One region of the Bordetella avium genome, then DNA from elsewhere that is predicted to be linked to it. Evidence: predicted binding sites of a transcription regulator. Region 1 holds the regulator's gene; the other holds the start of a gene.
What was found. Region 1 encodes FNR, which switches genes on or off when oxygen is low (the NO sensors DNR and NnrR bind a similar motif). Its sites were predicted from a motif close to TTGATNNNNATCAA; they were not measured.
Positions count from the first base shown of each region.

Region 2: the regulator FNR is predicted to act here: its motif matches at 1,686-1,699, upstream of U0029_RS01235 (DASS family sodium-coupled anion symporter).

Region 1 covers NZ_CP139969.1:1,128,196-1,133,741, reverse strand. The annotation lists gene clpB (ATP-dependent chaperone ClpB) at 1-1,882, opposite strand, end outside; gene fnr (fumarate/nitrate reduction transcriptional regulator Fnr) at 2,280-3,008, shown strand; gene U0029_RS05360 (hypothetical protein) at 3,015-4,130, shown strand; gene U0029_RS05355 (2Fe-2S iron-sulfur cluster-binding protein) at 4,127-4,468, opposite strand; gene U0029_RS05350 (NUDIX domain-containing protein) at 4,465-5,049, opposite strand; gene U0029_RS05345 (sulfite exporter TauE/SafE family protein) at 5,118-5,546, opposite strand, start outside.
Region 2 covers NZ_CP139969.1:266,207-271,752, forward strand. The annotation lists gene U0029_RS01230 (Ldh family oxidoreductase) at 1-119, opposite strand, end outside; gene U0029_RS01235 (DASS family sodium-coupled anion symporter) at 130-1,620, opposite strand; gene slmA (nucleoid occlusion factor SlmA) at 1,779-2,354, opposite strand; gene U0029_RS01245 (pyrimidine 5'-nucleotidase) at 2,384-3,127, opposite strand; gene argB (acetylglutamate kinase) at 3,127-4,029, opposite strand; gene U0029_RS01255 (MetQ/NlpA family ABC transporter substrate-binding protein) at 4,268-5,056, shown strand; gene U0029_RS01260 (TlpA disulfide reductase family protein) at 5,107-5,546, opposite strand, start outside.

The DNA.
Region 1 (5,546 bases):
CGGCCAGCGCACGAGTGAGCTCGGTCTTGCCCACCCCGGTCGGGCCCAGGAAAAGGAAAGAACCATAGGGCTTGGACGGATCGGCAAGACCCGCACGAGAACGGCGTATGGCGTCAGCAACCAGACTGACCGCCTCATCCTGACCCACCACGCGCTTGTGCAGGGCATCTTCCATGTGCAGCAGCTTGTCGCGCTCACCTTCCATCATCTTGGACACCGGAATGCCAGTGGCACGCGACACGACTTCGGCGATCTCTTCCGCGCCCACCTGGGTGCGCAACAATTTGGGCTTGCCGCTCTTGGCCTCGGCGCGCTCGATATCGCTCTCGGCCATATCAGCCGCCTTCAGACGTGCCTCCAGCTCAGGCAGCTTGCCATATTGCAGCTCGGCCAGCTTGTCGAATTGGCCCTTACGCTGAAGTTCGGCCATTTCGGCGCGCACTCGGTCAATTTCTTCCTTGATGGATTGCGCGCCCTGCACGGCGGCCTTTTCGGCCTTCCAGACCTCTTCGTAGTCGTTGTACTCGCGTTGCAAGCGTTCGAGCTCTTCCTCGATTGCAGCCAGACGGCGCAGCGACGCATCATCAGTTTCTTTTTTGACCGCCTCGCGCTCGATCTTGAGCTGGATGATGCGACGGTCGAGCTTGTCCATGACTTCCGGCTTGGAGTCGATCTCCATGCGGATGCGCGATGCCGCCTCATCGATCAGATCGATGGCCTTGTCCGGCAGAAAACGATCGGTAATGTAGCGGTGAGAGAGCTCAGCCGCCGCCACGATGGCCGGGTCGGTAATATCCACGCCGTGGTGGATTTCATAGCGCTCCTGCAGGCCTCGCAAAATGGCGATGGTTGATTCGACGTCGGGCTCGCCCACCAGTACTTTCTGGAAACGGCGCTCCAGCGCGGCATCTTTCTCGATGTATTTGCGGTATTCGTCGAGCGTGGTGGCGCCGATGCAATGCAACTCGCCGCGCGCCAGCGCCGGCTTGAGCATATTGCCCGCATCCATCGCGCCCTCGGCCTTGCCGGCACCCACCATCGTGTGCAGCTCATCGATGAATACGATGTTCTGTCCGTCATCCTGCGACAACTCTTTCAATACTGCCTTGAGCCGCTCTTCGAACTCGCCCCGGAACTTGGCGCCGGCCAGCAGGCCCGCCAGATCCAGCGACAGCACGCGTTTGCCGCGCAATGTCTCGGGCACCTCGTCGTTGACGATGCGCTGGGCCAGCCCCTCGACGATGGCGGTTTTACCCACGCCAGGCTCGCCGATCAGCACCGGATTGTTCTTGGTGCGGCGCTGCAAGATCTGAATGGTGCGGCGGATTTCATCGTCGCGGCCGATCACCGGATCGAGCTTGCCCTCACGGGCGCGCTCGGTGAGATCCAGCGTGTATTTGGACAGGGCTTCGCGGTTGGACTCGCCCTCGGCGGCAGAGACTTTTTCTCCACCGCGCACGGCGTCGATCGCGGTTTCCAGGGCTTTTTTCTGGAGCCCGGCTTCGCGCAGAATGCGGCCCGCCTCGCCCTTGTCGTCGGCCAACGCCCACAGGAAGAGCTCACTGGCGATAAAGGTGTCACCGCGGCGCGCGGCCTCTTTGTCGGTGCGCGTGAATACGCCCTGCAGATCGCGGCTCACCTGTACATTGTCGCTGCCCGCTACCTGTGGCAAGGCGCGGATGGCGGCATCCAGGGCAGGTTGCAGCCGGTTGACGGCCACGCCGGCGCGCGCCAGAAGACTGGCCGCGCCACTGTCGGCGTCTGCGAGCAGCGCGGACAGCACGTGTACCGGCTCGATATAGGGGTTGTCGTTACGGGCGGCGAGGCTCTGCGCGTCCGCCAGTGCTTGCTGGAACTTGGTCGTAAGTTTGTCGAATCGCATAAAGGTCGGTTGGCAGTTGAGTGAGCCAGCCCGAAACCACATTCAGCTGGCCTGATCACAAGAATGTGTGGACGGAAAGGGACATTTCAAGCCCCCAACCACACGCCGAAAATCGACTTGCAAGGACTTACGCGGCCACTCTTGCGCGCGGCCGTCCTGATCAGCATATACGTTTTTTGGCGCCGGTGAACGGCCGTCTCCCCCAGAAAAGGCCGTAGCCCGGATGAAAGGAAAGCGCGCGCCGCGCCTGTCAAGGTCAAACGTTGTCGTTTGCCACCCTGTTTGCACGCGGCTTAGGACGGTTCGACGAGGCTCGGGAGGGAGTACTACAATGCTGGCAATCAAAAATAAACCGAGCCACTTCATAGAGCCGGTGCATTACCACACGAGGTCAAGAATGCTTAAACGGGTTCCCATTCCGCCTGATGCGGCGCATTGCTCTACTTGCATGCTCGGCCATGTTTGCATTCCGATTGGCATGGCTGCCGCCGAAGTCGAGAAACTTGACGATCTCGTCAAAGAGCGCGTGCGCATAGAAAAAGGCCATACGCTCTACGAACTGGGCACCCCGCTGGATGCCGTGTACGGCGTGCGCTATGGTTCGCTCAAGACGCAACTCGAAGATGCCTCGGGCCAGTTGCAAATCACCGGCTTTCATTTGCCAGGCGAGATCATCGGCATGGACGGTATGCTGGAATCCCAGCATATCTCGAACGCCGTGGCGCTCGAAGACTCGGAGGTCTGCGTCATCCGCCTCAACGAAATCGACCGGGTATCCGCGCATCTGCCCAGCCTGCAACAGCAGTTCCGCCGCCTCATGAGCCGCGAAATCAACCGCTCGCACCAGATGCTGGCCTCCTTGGGTTCGATGCGCTCTGAGCAGCGTCTGGCGGCATTTTTGCTAAATATGTCGCAGCGCTATGCGACCCTGGGCTACTCATCAACCGAATTTGTGCTGCGCATGAGCCGCGAAGAAATCGGTAATTATCTGGGCCTGACGCTGGAGACGGTCAGCCGCCTATTCTCGCGCTTCGGACGCGAGGGGCTGATCCGCATCAGCCAGCGGGAGGTACGCCTGCTCGATCTGGCCGGCCTGCGGCAATTGCTCGGCCACGAGCACTGCTAAGCCGCGATGACGCTGCGCCGTGGCTTGCTCGCCCTCGCAGTGGCCACGGCCGGCATGCATGCGGCCGCCGCACAGACCACTGCGCCAGCCGATCCCTACCAAGACGCCGTCGCGGCGTCTCCGGCACGCACCCCGCCCTGGCGCACGATAGAACTGGGTCGCAGCCCCTATCCCTTCCCGGTTTACACCAGCAAAAATCTGCAGCAAGACGATCTGCGAGGCATTCGCCGCCTGGTCATCATCGTGCATGGCGTCAAACGTGATGCGTCGCGCTATTACGATGCGGTTGCCTCCCTGACAGGCAGCAACCCCGCCCGCCTGAACGACACGCTAATCGTCGCGCCCAGGTTTTCCAGCAGCATCGACACCAGCTTTAGCCATATGCCTGCCTGGCGCCGCTCTGGCTGGGAATATGGCGAGCCCAGCATGGCAGCCAAGGGCCGACCCGCGCCCGTGGGCTCCATGCAGGTCCTGGATGATCTTTTGCATGAGCTCACCAGCAGCGCACGCCTGCCGGCCTTGCGCTCGGTGGTCATCGCGGGCCACTCGGGCGGCGCTCAACTGGTTCAGCGCTATGCCGTGCTGAACAATCTGGACGAAAACCTGCGCGAGAAAGGACTGGATGTGCGCTATGTGGTCGCCAATCCGTCTTCCTATCTCTACCTGAGCGCTGAGCGGCCCCACGCCGATGGCTTCGCCCCCTACGAGCGAGGCATCTGTCCCACCTATAACCAATACAAATACGGCCTGGATCAATTGCCGCCGTTTTTGCACGAGGTTAATCGCTCGACACTCGCCGCCCGCTATGCCGACCGGCAAGTGACATATCTATTGGGCTCGGCCGACAATAATCCTGAGCATCAATCGCTGGACAAGAGTTGCGGCGCGGAAGCCCAGGGCGCCACGCGCTGGGCGCGCGGGCTCGGTTATTGGCGCTACGAACAACTCAGCCTGCATCGCCACCCCGAATGGCCCAAGCTCAAGCACGACGCACAGGAGGTCGTGGGCGTGGGACATGACGCGGCCGCGATGTTCGGTTCGACCTGCGGCGCACGCGCCTTGCTGGGTGAAACAAGCGCGCCGCTGCCACAGGGTGCGCCCTGCCTGCCCCTTGCGCGCTAAGCCCGCCGCGCCCCAGTCAACAAGCGTCTTTCGGGCTCGGCTGCCTCAGGGCCTATGCGTTGCGCCTGTGGCGCATGCACCTCGAGATCGGATTCAGCATAGGCGACGCAAGGCAGTATCCAGCCCTCGGCCTGCTCGTCACTCGCCACGCCTGGCCATTCGATGCGGTAACTAACCTCGCCCGAACGCATCTGGCACAGGCAACTGCGGCAGGTGCCGTTGCGACAGGAACTGGGCATGCGTATGCCCGCCGCCTTGGCCGCAAGCAACAAGGGCGTATCCGGCGTGGTGCGAAAACGCCAGCCCGCAGGCAGCAGCAGGACCTCAAAGCCGCTCATGCCGACTGCCAATCTAGCTTCCAGGCGCCCGACATCGCATTCTGCAGCCACAGCATGCATGTCAGGGTTTTCGCATCGGTGACTTCGCCCCGCTGGCAGGCCGCAAGCAAGTCCGGCAGCGCGGCACTGCGCACATCCAGAAACTCATCCTCGTCCAGTTGACGCTCGCCAGCCGACAAGCCTCGGGCGAAATAGATATGAATGATCTCGGTCGAATAAGCGATCGCCAGATGCAGCGCTCCCGCCTTAGCCCATTCGGCGGCGGTATAGCCGGTTTCCTCGAAAAGCTCACGCTTGGCACAGGCCAAGGGGTCTTCGCCCGGGTCAAGCTTGCCCGCTGGAAACTCCGTCATGACCCGCTCTACGGGGTAGCGGAACTGGCGCTCCAGCAATACACGGCCGTCATCAAGCAGGGGAATCACCACCACGGCGCCCGGATGCACCACGTACTCGCGCGAGGCCAGGCGGCCATTGGGCAGGCGCACCCTATCGTGCCGGATCTTCAGAAAGCGGCCGTCATAGACCAGTTCGCTGCTCTCCCGGACTTCGGCCAGGTGCTGTTCTTGGGGATCAATGGACATGATGCTCGCGATAAAAAGTCAGGCGCCGCAGGGCCGGCGCGCGCTCAATTTACCACCTGCGCCTGTCCTTAAGCCAAGATCACGAGATTCACGCCCAAGAGCGCCAACGCCAAAAAAAATCCTCGCTTGAATGCCTTTTCGCCGATACGTCGACGCAGATGCTGGCCTGCCCACATGCCGACCAGCGCAGGAAACAAGGCCAGGATAGACGCGCCGGCCTCGTCCGGCCCCAGTGATCCGCCATAGGCCAGTCCGCCCGCCATCGCCAGCGTGGAAACCATAAAGGCAATCCCCATCGCCTGGACCAGCCCATTGCGATCCAGGCCAAGCGCCTGGAGATACGGCACGGACGGCAATACGAACACTCCCGTTACCGCCGTGATCAAGCCCGTTGCCGCGCCGCACAGGGCGCCTATCCAGCCCTCTTGGTGCGACGGCAGGCGCAACTTGACCGTAGACAGACCCAAAGCGGCATAACAAAGGAGCGCAACGCCCAA
Region 2 (5,546 bases), 860 kb from region 1:
CCCACCCGGTCGGACTCGACCAGGTGTTCGGCGACGTCGAAAGCGATGTCTTGCGGCACGCCCTGCGCGACGAGCAGGGCTTCGCCGTAGGCGATGGCGTCGGGAATGGCGATTTTCATGGGCGGCTCCTTACAGAAGGCCCAGCCAGCGCCAGTAGGTCATGCCCATGACGATCATCAGGGCAAAGCCGATGATGGTGATGAGGATACCGACTTTGGCGAACTGCCTGGCCGTGAAGGTTTCCGTACCCAGGCACACCATGTTCTGTGGCGCGTTGATGGGCAGGATGAAGCCATAGCTGACCACAAAGCCTAGCAGCATGGTCATGCCCAGGCGGTTGAAGTCGCCTGGCAGCGTTTGCAGCACCGAGATCAGGATGGGCAGCATGGCCGAGGTCAGTGCGGTGGCGCTGGCGAAACCCAGGTGAATGAGGATGAGGAAGGCGCCCAGAATGGCGAAGATCGAAAGCGGGCCGAGGTTGTCCAGGCCGGTATGCGTTACCACCTGGTTGCCCAGCCATTGACCGGCCTGCGTCGAGAGTAAGGCGGAACCCAGGCTGATACCCACGCCGAACACGATGACCGTGCCCCACGGTATGCGTGATTGCACGTCTTTCCACGTCATCACGCCAAAGCGCGGCAACATCAGCAGAACCAGGCCTAAATAGGTGGTCGAGGTGGTGTCGAAGTTGTGGAGCACTTTTTCGGTGGACCAGCACATCAGCAGGAAGATGGACACTGCCAGCAGCCGCTTTTGCGGCGGCGTCATGGGGCCCATTTCTCGCAGTTCGCGTTCAACGGCTTCTTTGCCGCCCGCGATTTCATTGCTTTCCGGGGGCAGCATCTTCAGCACGATGAGGATGAGGATCACCGACATGATGATCGCCCACGGCGCGCCGGCGATGAGCCATTCGGCCCAGCTCACCCGTTCGCCCAGCATCTTATCCATGAAGCCGACGGTCAGCAGGTTCTGGGCTGCGGCGGTCTGGATACCGACGTTCCAGATGCTGGTGGCCTGCGCCACGATGATCATGATGCCGGCCGCGATGTTGGAACGCTTGTCCACGCCGAAGGCCGCAATCACGCCCATCATGATCGGCACCACGGCTGCGCTGCGCGCGGTGGCGCTGGGCACGACCAGGCTCAGCACGATGGTCACGGCGATGGCGCCGATCAGGATGCGGCGCGTGGTTGTGCCGATCAAGGACAGCGTGACCAGCGCGATGCGCCGGTCAAGCCCGGTGAAGGTCATGGCCGCCGCGATGAACAGGGCCCCCGCTACCAGGGCTAGCGCCGAATTGGCGAAGCCTTGCAGGGCCATCGTGATAGCCGCCGAGGTGCCAATCAGCACGTCCGGGTTTTTGATGGAGGGCGCCGTGCCCAGTAGAAACGCCATCAGGGTGGTGACCATGATGGCGCTGGCTTCATAAGAGACGGCTTCGGTAATCCACACCACGACTGCGAATACCAGGATGGCGAGCATCCGGTGGCCTGCGACGGGCAGTTCGGCCGGCGTGGGAATCAAGAGCACCAGGATGAGTGCAATGAAGCCCGCGACCAGACCTATCGGGATTTTCTTCTTTGGGGCTTGCGGGGCAGGGACAGCGGCTTGCGCAGTCATATCCATCTCCGTTCTGTGAGTCAAACAACTGTGTAACAAGCGTAAGGAAATAAGGAAAACCCGTATTGATGGCAATCAAGCTAACACGCTTTCCAACTTGTGGTTCTTTGCGACCGCCGGTTAAGTTTTCCGGTTTGCGGTGCAAATGAACCCGGCACTCAGGGCAGAATCAGACGCAGATGTTCTTCGAGATGGGCGGTCGGGGTGACCCGCCAGCCGCTTTGGGCGTAGCGCAACCAGCGTCCCATCACCAGATGGGTCAGCAGGCTGGCGTAGGCAGCCACATTCGTTTGGGGAGGCAGGCTGCCTTCGTTGACGGCCTCACGCAGGCATTGTTTGAGAGAGGCTTCGATGCGGTCATTGATGTGGTTGATCCTCCCTTGCAGACGGTTGTCTTCGGTGACCAGCGCATCGCCGGTCAGCACCCGCGTCATGCCGCGATTGCGTTCTGCGAAAGCCAGCAGCATGGAGACAATTTTGCGCGCCTGCGTCAGAGGTTGCGGCTCAGCGGCAATGATCTGGTTGATCAGGGTGAACAGCGTGGTTTCGATGAATTCGATCAGGCCTTCGAACATTTGCGCCTTGCTGGCGAAATGCCGATACAGCGCGGCTTCGGAAACCTGTTGGCGCGCAGCCAGCGCGGCCGTCGTGATACGGGCGGCGTGGGGCTGCTCCAGCATTTCGGCCAGCGTTTGCAGGATCTGGGTTTTTCTCTCGCCGGGTTTGGTCGCCATGACAGAGCCGTGAACGTTGCGGAAAGCAGTTAGCCGCGTAGCGGACGGCGGCGCAACAGTAAGTCAGTCACCGAGTTTACTCGCAAGTCGACGTAGTCTGGGCGATGTGTGCGCGCCTGCGCGAAAGGAGTGCCGGGGTGATAGACATGTACCGTGCGCATACCGGCGCGGCGGGCGCCGCGCAGATTGTCCAGCGTGTCTTCGACCAGCACGGCGCGTGCAGCCGGCACGCCTTCGCGCGCCAGCACGTAGCGCAGCAGGGCGGATGAGGGTTTGGGCCGCAACTGACCGTGCAAGCGCATTTCCTCGATGCCCCAGAGCGCGTCGAACTGTTGCAGGATGCCCAGATGGCGCAGCACGGCGCGCGCGTAATGCAGCGGCGCGTTGGTAAGCAGCACTTTGCGGCCGGGAAGGCGTTTGAGCTTGCCGGCTAGGCCTTTTTCGGCGCGCACCAGCGGCCGGACATCGAAGTCATGGCTGCGGTGCAGAAACCGGCGGGGATCGACGCCATGATGGCGTTCCATGCCGATCACGGTGGCGCCATAGCGCTTCCAGTAACGCTTGCGCAGGCTGTTTGCGGTGCTTTCGTCCACGCCCAGCATTTCCGATACCGCCTGCGTCATGCCGGCGTCGATGCGCGGGAAGATGGCGTGCGAGGTGTCGTGCAGCGTGTTGTCGAGGTCAAACAGCCAGAGGCGCTCGCGGCGTGCGTCCGCCTCGCGTGAGCGGCGAGGACGCACGGCCGGACCGGACAGTTGCCGGCGTGCAAGCATCAGTGGGCGCTGATCATGGTGCCCACACCCTGGTCGGTGAGCAGTTCCAGCAGCAGGCAGTGCGGCACGCGGCCGTCGACCACGTGCACCGAGGGCACCCCGTTCTTGGCGGCGTCCAGGGCGGACGAAATCTTGGGCAGCATGCCGCCCGAGATGGTGCCGTCGGCGAACAGCTCGTTGATGGTCTGGGCCGACAAACTGCGCAGCAGCTTGCCGCTTTTGTCGAGCACGCCCGGCGTGTTGGTCATCATGAGCAGCTTCTCGGCGCCCAGCACCTCGGCGATCTTGCCTGCGACCACGTCAGCATTGATGTTGTAGGCCGTGCCGTCTTCGCCATAACCGATGGGCGAGATGACAGGAATGAACTGATCATCTTGCAAGGCTTTGACGACGGCCGGTTCGACACGGGTCACATCGCCCACCAGGCCGATGTCCAGCAGTTCGCCGGGTTTTTCCTTGTCGGCCATGAGTTTTTTGCGGGCCTGGAGCAGCATGCCGTCCTTGCCGGTGAGACCCACGGCCTTGCCGCCCGCCTCGTTGATCATCATGACGATGTCTTGCTGGACTTGACCGCCCAGCACCCACTCGACGACTTCCATGGTTTCGGCATCGGTCACGCGCATGCCTTGCACGAAAGTACCCTGCTTGCCCAGGCGGCGCAGCGCGTCGTCAATCTGCGGGCCGCCACCGTGCACCACCACCGGGTTCAGGCCGACCAGCTTCAAGAGCACCACGTCGTGGGCGAAGCTGCGCTGCAATCGTTCTTCCGTCATGGCATTGCCGCCGTACTTCACCACGATGGTCTTGCCGTGAAAGCGTCGGATGTATGGCAAGGCCTCGGAAAGAATAGCGGCTTTGACAGCAGGAGACAGGACGGCGGCAGGGTCGGGGGTGTCGGTCATGGCAGGTGATGGGAAGCAATCAAGAAGCATGAAAAGGCCCTGCCACCAAGTAAAAAAGTGACGAGGGAATAAGCGGAATTGTAGTCAAGACCGCTGGCATATGTGCTGGCGCCATGTCGATATGACCGACAAGCCGGCGGCTTTCAAGTAAATTGAGGGCGTTTTTGCAACGGCTCGGGGAAAACCTTCTCCGACGTTTATTTCGCCCTTTCAAGAATCAACGACATCAGAGGCAATCATGACATTCAAGCTCCTGCGCTCGGCGCTGATCTTTTCCGCCCTGGCGATGGGCGCTGCCCAGGCGCATGCCGAAAAGCTGACCATCGCCGCCACCCAGGTGCCGCATGCGGAAATTCTGGAAGTGGTCAAGCCCGTGCTGGCCAAGGAAGGCGTGGATCTGGACATCAAGGTCTTCAGCGACTACGTACAGCCCAATCTGCAAGTGGCCGACAAGCAGTTGGACGCCAATTTCTTCCAGCATAAGCCTTATCTGGACAGCTTCAACCGTGACCGCAAGACCAATTTGGTGCCGGTGGCGCTGGTGCATGTCGAACCCTTTGGCGGTTACTCCAAGAAAATCAAGAAACTCGCCGAGCTCAAGGAGGGCGCTTCGGTCGCTATTCCCAATGATCCGTCCAACGGCGGCCGTGCGTTGGTGCTGCTGCAAAAGCAAGGTTTGATCAAGCTGAAGGACCCCTCCAACATCTTGGCTACCCCAGTCGATGTGCTTGAAAATCCCAAGAAGCTGAAATTCCGCGAACTCGAGGCCGCCATGCTGCCGCGCTCGCTCGATGACGTCGATCTGGCCCTGATCAACACCAATTACGCCCTCGAAGCCGGCCTGGTCCCGACCAAGGATGCGCTGTTCATCGAGGGGTCTGATTCGCCCTATGCCAATATTGTGGTCACCCGGGCTGACAAGCAGGATGCGGCGGCCGTCAAGAAACTGGTGCAGGCCCTGCATAGCGACGATGTCCGCAAGTTCATCCTCGAGAAGTACAAGGGCGCGGTCGTTCCGGCCTTCTGAGGCGGCGTTGCCCCATGCGAAAAGGCCTTCCTGTTGGAAGGCTGCCGGGATCAGCCTTGCGCCAGGGCTTTCTCGACGGTGGCGTGGAATTCGGCGCGGTCGTACTCGCCGAGATAGCGTTTGATGATGCGCCCTTGCTTATCGATCAGAAAGGCGGTGGGCGTCAGGCGCACATCGCCGAAGGCGCGCGCAATGTCGCCCGTGCTGTCTATCGCCACGGGGAAAGGCAGTTTGCGGCCCTGGACGAAATTGCGCACGTAGTTGGGCGGATCATATTGCATCGCCACCGCAATGGCCTCATACCCCTTCGGGGCATATTCCTTATAGGCCGAAATGGTGTCAGGCATCTGCTTGACGCAGGTGACGCAACTGGTAGCCCAGAACTTGACCAGCACCACCTTGCCTTTCAGGTCTTGCAAGGAAACCTGTTTGCCGTCCAGCATGGTGAAGACGACCGGCGGCACTTCGGGGGCCGGCCGCCAGACAAACC